Regions from separate parts of the Roseovarius sp. BRH_c41 genome, predicted to be linked through region 1. Evidence: riboswitches for the same ligand, from Rfam matches in the RefSeq annotation. Region 1 holds a riboswitch; the other holds the start of a gene.
What was found. Region 1 has a riboswitch for S-adenosylmethionine ahead of VR71_RS12280 (hypothetical protein). Riboswitches for the same ligand answer to the same signal wherever they lie in the genome.
Positions count from the first base shown of each region.

Region 1 (3,619 bases):
AATTCACCCAGAGCATCCCGCGCTTTCGCCAAGCCCGTCCATTCGGTGTCCGGCGCATTGGGCGCAGACCTGCGCTCACGAAGCCACGCGTCGAATTGGCCATGCTCTTCCGGAGAGAGCAGCGCAGGTGCATGGAACGCGACAAGACGTCGACCCAGCTGGAGCAGGCGCGCGTCGGTGAGGCTCGCAGTAATCTCCTGACGCCGCCGCCAGTCCGCGCGCTGGAACTCAGTCAGCAGGGCTTTGTCAGCGTGGCTGTAGAACCCGCCGAAGATCTGCTTTTCAACTGGGGTCAGTGGGGCTGCTGGATCCTTTGGGAAGCGCGCGGCCAGCGCCTTGCACACGCGGCTTCTGAAATCAGGCGACTGCGCGATGACCTCTGCACGCTGGATGTGCAGGGGGCTCGGGTTGGGTACGGCGAGAAGCGCGGGCGACTTGTTGATGGCGAGAGAGCGGATGATCTTCGGCGTTGCGTCCACCTCGGCAAAGATTGTGGCATCGGCGGCGGCCAGCAGATCGACAGAGTCGGCAGCGTCAAGGTCGAAGAACACGGCCTGATTGGCGTTACTGGCTGACGTGCCGCAGAAGCAGCCGTTCGTGCCGCGAGGCGGGCCACCGCCAAAACGCTCAACCTGAGCTACTCCCCATTAGTTCGACAGGATCTGGCGTAAATTAAGCTACTATTTGCACTTGCTGATCGGGTTCCTTGACCAGCATTCAAGCACGCAGTGCGCCGCAATCATCTGCTTACACAGGAGACCGGACACTCTCCGAGACCCTTTGTATTTAGTTTTTTTGGTACGCAGTTCATCGCTCCCGCGCAGCACCACCGTGCAGTCGGGTCTGCATTGCATGTGATTTGCGGAGCGCCCGCAGACTCTTCTTGATGCTTCTCATCTCCGCTCGATCTCTCTGGCGTGTCCAGACGCCCTCATCGATTGGCTGCGCGGGCCCATCCTGCTCGCACCAAAGGTCTCGTAGTCTCATCGTTTTCTCACTTCTTCTTGCGCCGACCGCGCCACTGTAGCTAGCCCTTGCGATGCGCATGAGGCTGCACCCAGAGTTTGAGTTCTATCTGTTCGGCGGCCTCGACCAAGCGCTGAGGTCCGTACCCGCGTAGCTCGAGATCCATAGCCCTCTTGCTGACGGGGTAATCTTTCCCAAGAGAGTTCAGAAGAAAGCCGCGCACGCCAAGTTGATGACCGTCGGCCGCGATGGCAAGCAGGCGTTCAAGCTCGCGTAGGGCATAAAGCCGTTTCTGCATGCGTGGCGTCATCGCACGCGCAATCGTCAGCCTCAGGAATAAGGTTCGCGTGGTCTGATCAAATCTCGGGGGATGGTTCTGTGCCATGTGTCTTCGCCTCCTGCAAAATTAACAGAAAGACCAAAGATCGGCATCGTGCGCATCCTAGCGACACGAGTCTTGTATTGAATGGCGTGTCTCATGGGAGACCCTTTCGTTGCCTAATCTTCGGCCGCATCTCCCTAGAGGGGAACCACCTTGCTGGGTCAGCAGGTTGGTGCAGGCTCAGCGCCCACTCTTGATGCAGGTATGACATTACAGTGGAGGCGGTATTGTTACAATAGGCTGTAGCACCTCGACCAGTCATGGCTTCTCCCCGACGCCCAAGTTCACTAGGTATAATTGATATGACACAAGACGTATTCCCCAGCTTGACTCAAGAGTTTCAAAGCCGTGTTCAAAGCGGCCTCAGGAAACACTTCAAAGAGGCGGCGCCGGAGATTGACGCCGAGAGTTGGCAAAAACTCAAACCGATCCTTGCCGCTTACAAGAGAAAGGCCGAGTTTTTGCGCGGCTTTGTAAACAAGGGTCAAGTCACCAAGCTTCGTCGGATCTCCGAGAGAACGCAAAAACTCCTTGCCGCGCTGCAAGAAGCAGACGAGGCCGGACTGACACTGATTGTCGAGCATGCCTTGAGAGGAAACCCTTTGAATGACGATTTTTTCGCTCTGGATGACCTTCGGAGCGGCCTGGAGGCTCTGGTCCAAAACCTGACGACCAAGCCACGCGATGAACCCTTTCTGGTGGATACATCTCGAGAGTACCTGGTGGAGTTTTTTGTTTACTGGTGGCGCCGTTCGACCGGGGAGGAGCCTAAAATCGAGGAAGGAATTGAAGGGTTCCCGCCGCCGACGCCATTTATGTACGTCGCCAATGAAGTGTTCTGTCTTCCGGGCGTGCCACAACCAACGGGAGCATCATACAAGTCTCTAAAGGATCGATTGCGAGACATAGAGGATCGAAAGAAGAAGATCGATCGCATCGGAAGGCGCTTCTCAGAACTATTCGGTTCACAATCAGATGACCCCTAGATAGGCAATATAGGCAATTTTCCAAAACGGAAAATCGTCTATCCGCGACCACGAGGACGTCACGCCATAAATTTGCTCCACGACGAGCAAAAACATGGAGTGGCCGATGCGCCGGGAAGTTTCACACCAACAGAGCACAGATCGCGCAGATGAGACACTGCGTGGGCTGGTCCGGCTGTTGGCACGTGCAGCTGCCGTTGAGGCTTTAGCAGCCACTCCCCAATCGGGCGAGGAGCATCAGGCTCCTCTGTCAAGCGAAGGGGACGATCATGCCGAGTAAACCCAACTTCAAGCGCGAGCCGCTGCTCGACATCATGGAAGTCGCGGCGTTCTGCGGGGTCTCTGACAAGACAGTTCGGCGCTGGATTGAGGCTGGTGATTTGCCTGCGGCGAAGCTTGGAGGTCAGTGGCGGATCCGTCATCGCGACCTCGACGCCTTCGTTATCGACCGGATGAGCCGATGACCACATTTGTCCAGCATTGTCGTTATCTGTCAACGCCTTACGGGAATGTCGGGACAGCGTGCCCGCACAATCCAGCTGGGATTATTGTGCTACTCTTTCCCGAAACGGACCTGTTGTCCACCCGAGACCACCCGTGACCAAACCAGACCAGATGAAAGGCCTCCCGATGCAACAGAGTACAACAAAGATCCCGACCACCAGCCCCTTTGTCGCAGAGACCACACCGATGCTCAGCGAGGCCATCCTGCGCTTGGACTCTGTTGCGGAGCTGAAGCCGTCACGCCTACGGGACATGAAGTCCGCCCTGCGCACAGTTGCACGTCTGGTGGGTCGGCCCCCTGAGCGTGTTCCTGCAAACATCAACTGGCTGCACACCCGGTTGCTCAAGGTGGCGCCAAAGGTCCACAACATCACGCCCAAGCGCCTGTCGAACATCAAGAGCGACGCCATCAAGGCCCTTGAACTGGTCGGGTGTTCCCGCGCTAGAGCCGATTGGCTGCGCTCGCCAAGTCTACCTTGGCAAACCCTTATTGACCAGATCCCCGACCAGCACGACCGGTGGCGCCTGGCACAACTCGCGCGATACTGCAGCGCCCTCGGCATTGAGCCCGAAGCCGTCAGCGATGCTCAGGTGCAGGGTCTGCTGACCACCCTCATCGAGGAAAGTTTTCAAGTGAACCCCAGACGCAAAGTGGCTGACGCAATACGAGCCTGGAACCGCATGCGCAACGAGATCACTGGCTGGCCCGCGGCAACACTGAGCCCCCTGCCGCCGACGAAAGTCCCGTGGACAATTCCTATTGAGCAGTTCTCGCTGAGTT
Region 1 is NZ_LADY01000039.1:4,307-7,925, reverse strand. It holds partial or broken gene VR71_RS12285 (exodeoxyribonuclease I) at 1-557, opposite strand, end outside; gene VR71_RS12280 (hypothetical protein) at 1,028-1,351, opposite strand; SAM-I-IV-variant riboswitch at 1,447-1,553, opposite strand; gene VR71_RS12275 (hypothetical protein) at 1,651-2,334, shown strand; gene VR71_RS12265 (helix-turn-helix domain-containing protein) at 2,604-2,798, shown strand; gene VR71_RS12260 (hypothetical protein) at 2,932-3,619, shown strand, end outside.

Region 2 (3,619 bases), on a different contig from region 1:
GAGTTCCAGCGAGCAGGGGCAGGTTGAGGAATAGACGTAATCGAGATGCATGAACTTCCGCTTGATCCCGGCGGATTCGACCAGTTCCATTGCGATGTCGTAATATTGAAAGCCCTCCAGACCGGAGCGCAGCGAGCGCACCCTGGCCGGGTAGGAGAGGCGCATTTGCAGGCGCGCATCGACCGACTCGAGATCGGTGATGTAATCGGCCAAAGCCGCCTCCATCACCTCGGCGCTGAAGGTCTTTTCGGCGTGTTTGTAGAAACTGCGCATGATCCGGGACATGTTGATGCCCTTTTTGCCCGCATCAAGGCTGACCGTGCCCGTGACCGAAGTCTCGAGCGTCAAGTCGCCATTGTCGCGGGTATGGTAACGGATCGGCAGGCGGAAATTGGAAATCCCCACATGTTGCAACTGCTGTCTGGTGCCGCGAATAAGTGACGCGGGGCCGTTTTGCAGGTCGGGCAGGGTGGCAAGATAGGCCGGATTGGTCGCGAAATCCTCTGGGTAGTCGCGCGCCAAATGAGGGTAATTCGACAGTTCGCCCGAGGGCAGGAGCCGCGCGATTGCCGGGTCGAGATCGGCCACTTCCTCGGGGGAGGCGGCGCGCGCCCAATCCCGCAAAAGCGCAAGCGCTTCCTTAGCCTCGTCCCGATCCGGTGCAGGCTTCATTTCAGACGGATGCACATTCATCGCAAAACTTCCCTTCAGCTCTGCCAGACCCTTACATATAGCGTTTTGGCAGGAATTGCTATTATCGTAGGGATTTACGCCAAATGCGGCAAAGCGGATCATTCAAGCCCCGGAAATAGCTGAAAAACTTTTTGCTCTCAGCCTGCGGCCTCCAGGGCATTGCGAATGTCGTCGATCAGATCGCCGCAATCTTCCAGCCCTACGCTCAATCGGACAAGACCCGGTGTGATACCGAGCGCCGCCTTTTGATCGGCAGGCAGGCGCTGGTGCGTGGTGGTGGCGGGGTGGGTCACGATGGATTTCGCATCGCCCAGATTGTTCGAGATGATCACGATGTCCAGCGCGTTCAGGAAGCGGAAGGCCGCCTCTTGCCCGCCCTTGAGGTCGAGCGCCAGAACCGTGCCGCCTTCGCCCATCTGCGCGCGCACCAGAGCGTGCTGCGGATGGTTAGGCAGACCCGGATAGATCACCCGCGCCAGGCGCGCATCGCCCTGCAACGCATCGGCAATCGTCTGTGCGCTTGCGGTCTGTGCGCGCACGCGCAGGTCGATGGTCTCGAGCCCCTTGAGCATGACCCAAGCCGTGAAGGGCGACATCGAGCCGCCGGTGTGTTTCATGTAGGGCTCGACGGTGCCGCGGATGAAATCGCGCGTGCCGAGGATCACCCCGCCCAGCGTGCGGCCTTGCCCGTCGATATGCTTGGTCGCGGAATAGATCACCACATCCGCACCCTGTTCGATGGCGCGGGAAAAGACGGGTGTGGCAAAGACATTGTCCACCAGCACGAGCGCGCCCGCCGCATGGGCCAACTCCGCCACCGCGCGGATATCGACCACGTCGAGCGTGGGGTTCGAGATGGTCTCGAAGAATACCGCCTTGGTGCCGGGCCGGATCGCCGCGCGCCATTGGTCCAGATCGGTGCCATCGACGAAAGTCACCTCGACCCCGAACCGGGTCAGGATTTCCTCGAGCACATAGAGGCAGGAGCCGAATAGGGCACGGGCGGACACCACATGGTCGCCTGACCGCAGCATCGACGTGAGCGCGCCCGAGACAGCCGCCATGCCGCTTGCGGTGGCAAAGGCATCCTCGGCACCCTCAAGGGCTGCGATCCGGTCTTCGAACATCGCGACGGTGGGGTTGCCATAGCGGGCATAGATGAACTCATCCGCGCCCGCCTTGATGAACCGCGCCTCCGCCGCCTCGGCGGTGTCATAGACAAACCCTTGGGTGAGGAAAATCGCTTCGCTCACCTCGTTATACTGGCTGCGTCGCGTGCCGCCATGCACCAGTTTGGTGCGCTTTTGCCAAGTCTCGCTCATATCCAACCTCCGGGCAGCCCGCCCATGAAAAAAGCCCCAACGCGGTCAAGCGAAAGGGGCCTTTCATCCTGACCTTTTAGCGGTTTGTTTAACGTGGCCCGCAATCCGGTAACAAATCGCCACAGTCGCGCATTACTCCTGCGTGCGGGCGTCGTCAACTGTGTCACGCAGGTTTCATGCAAGCGTCACCTTAGCGACGTATGTGTCGGTTACCCCACACCCACAACATCTAGTGGGATGAGGGACATGCCGCTGATCCATGTGAATGCGGGGCCAATGGGGCCGATGGTGCATGACGGGCCGGGTGATCTGGACTCTGTCCTGTCCGGTCTCCCGGTGGGAGATGGCCCCGTGATCGTGATGGTGCATGGCTTCAAATACGCGCCCAACCATCCCACGGAATGCCCGCATCGCCACATTTTTTCGCTCGCCCCGGAGCGCACCTGTTTCAAGGTGCGCAGTTGGCCTGCCGGGTTGGGATTTGGCGCGGGTGCGCCTGACGAAGGGTTGGGCATCGGGTTTGGCTGGCAGGCGCGTGGCCATATCTGGGGTGCCTATGCCGAGGCGGCCGAGGCGGGTCGTCAACTGGCGCAGGTGATTGAGATGTGTCGCGCCATTGCCCCGGAGCGGCCCATTCACGCGGTGGCGCATTCGCTGGGCGCGCGGGTTGTCCTCTCGGCGCTGCGGCATTTGCCGGCGGGGGCGTTGAGCCGGGTGATCCTGTTGGCTGGGGCGGAATTTGGTCAGCGCGCGGCAGAGGCGCTCGACACACCTGCGGGGCGTTGTGCGGAGGTGATCAATATCACCAGCCGCGAGAATGATTTTTACGATTTCCTGTTGGAATGTCTCATTGCTCCGCCCAAACGCGGGGACCGGAGTCTGGGTCTTGCGCTGCCCAGCGGGGCCAATGTGCTGAACCTTCAGATGGATCATTCCGGCACATTGGCGGCGCTGGAGCGCGCGGGATTTGCCATAGCGCCTGCGACCGCGCGTATCTGTCACTGGTCGCCCTATACCCGGCCCGGTGTCTTTGGCCTTTACAACAGCCTGTTGCGCCGTGGCCCGGATTTGCCGCTTGGCGCGCTCCGGGCGGCGCTGCCTTGCGTGTCCGAACCGCGCTGGTCGCGCCTTCTGACCCTGCCAGAGATACGCCTGCCCTTGCCAATGGGGCGCAAACCGTCATTCTGAGCGCGCACACTGCGCAGGAGATTGACCGATGCCCGCCCCGATTGACCTCTATTACTGGCCCACGCCGAATGGCTGGAAAGTTTCCATCGCCCTCGAGGAAATGGGCCTGCCGTATCGCTGTCACCTAATTGATATTGGGGCGGGCGATCAGCATGCCCCTGAGTATCTGAAAATCTCGCCCAACAATCGCATCCCCGCCATCACCGACCCCGACGGGCCGGACGGCGCGCCGATCCATATTTTCGAATCCGGGGCGATCCTGCAATATCTGGCGCGCAAGACCGGGCAGTTTTACGGCGAGAGCATGCGCGACCATATCGCGGTCGATCAATGGCTGATGTGGCAGATGGGCGGTGTCGGGCCAATGGCTGGTCAGGCGCATCATTTTCTGAAATTCGCCAAGGACGATATCCCCT
Region 2 is NZ_LADY01000015.1:1,017-4,635, forward strand. It holds gene folE2 (GTP cyclohydrolase FolE2) at 1-693, opposite strand, end outside; gene metZ (O-succinylhomoserine sulfhydrylase) at 831-2,015, opposite strand; SAM riboswitch at 2,072-2,148, opposite strand; gene VR71_RS04170 (alpha/beta hydrolase) at 2,262-3,203, shown strand; gene VR71_RS04175 (glutathione S-transferase N-terminal domain-containing protein) at 3,232-3,619, shown strand, end outside.
Region 2: another riboswitch for S-adenosylmethionine. It lies ahead of metZ (O-succinylhomoserine sulfhydrylase); the one in region 1 lies ahead of VR71_RS12280 (hypothetical protein).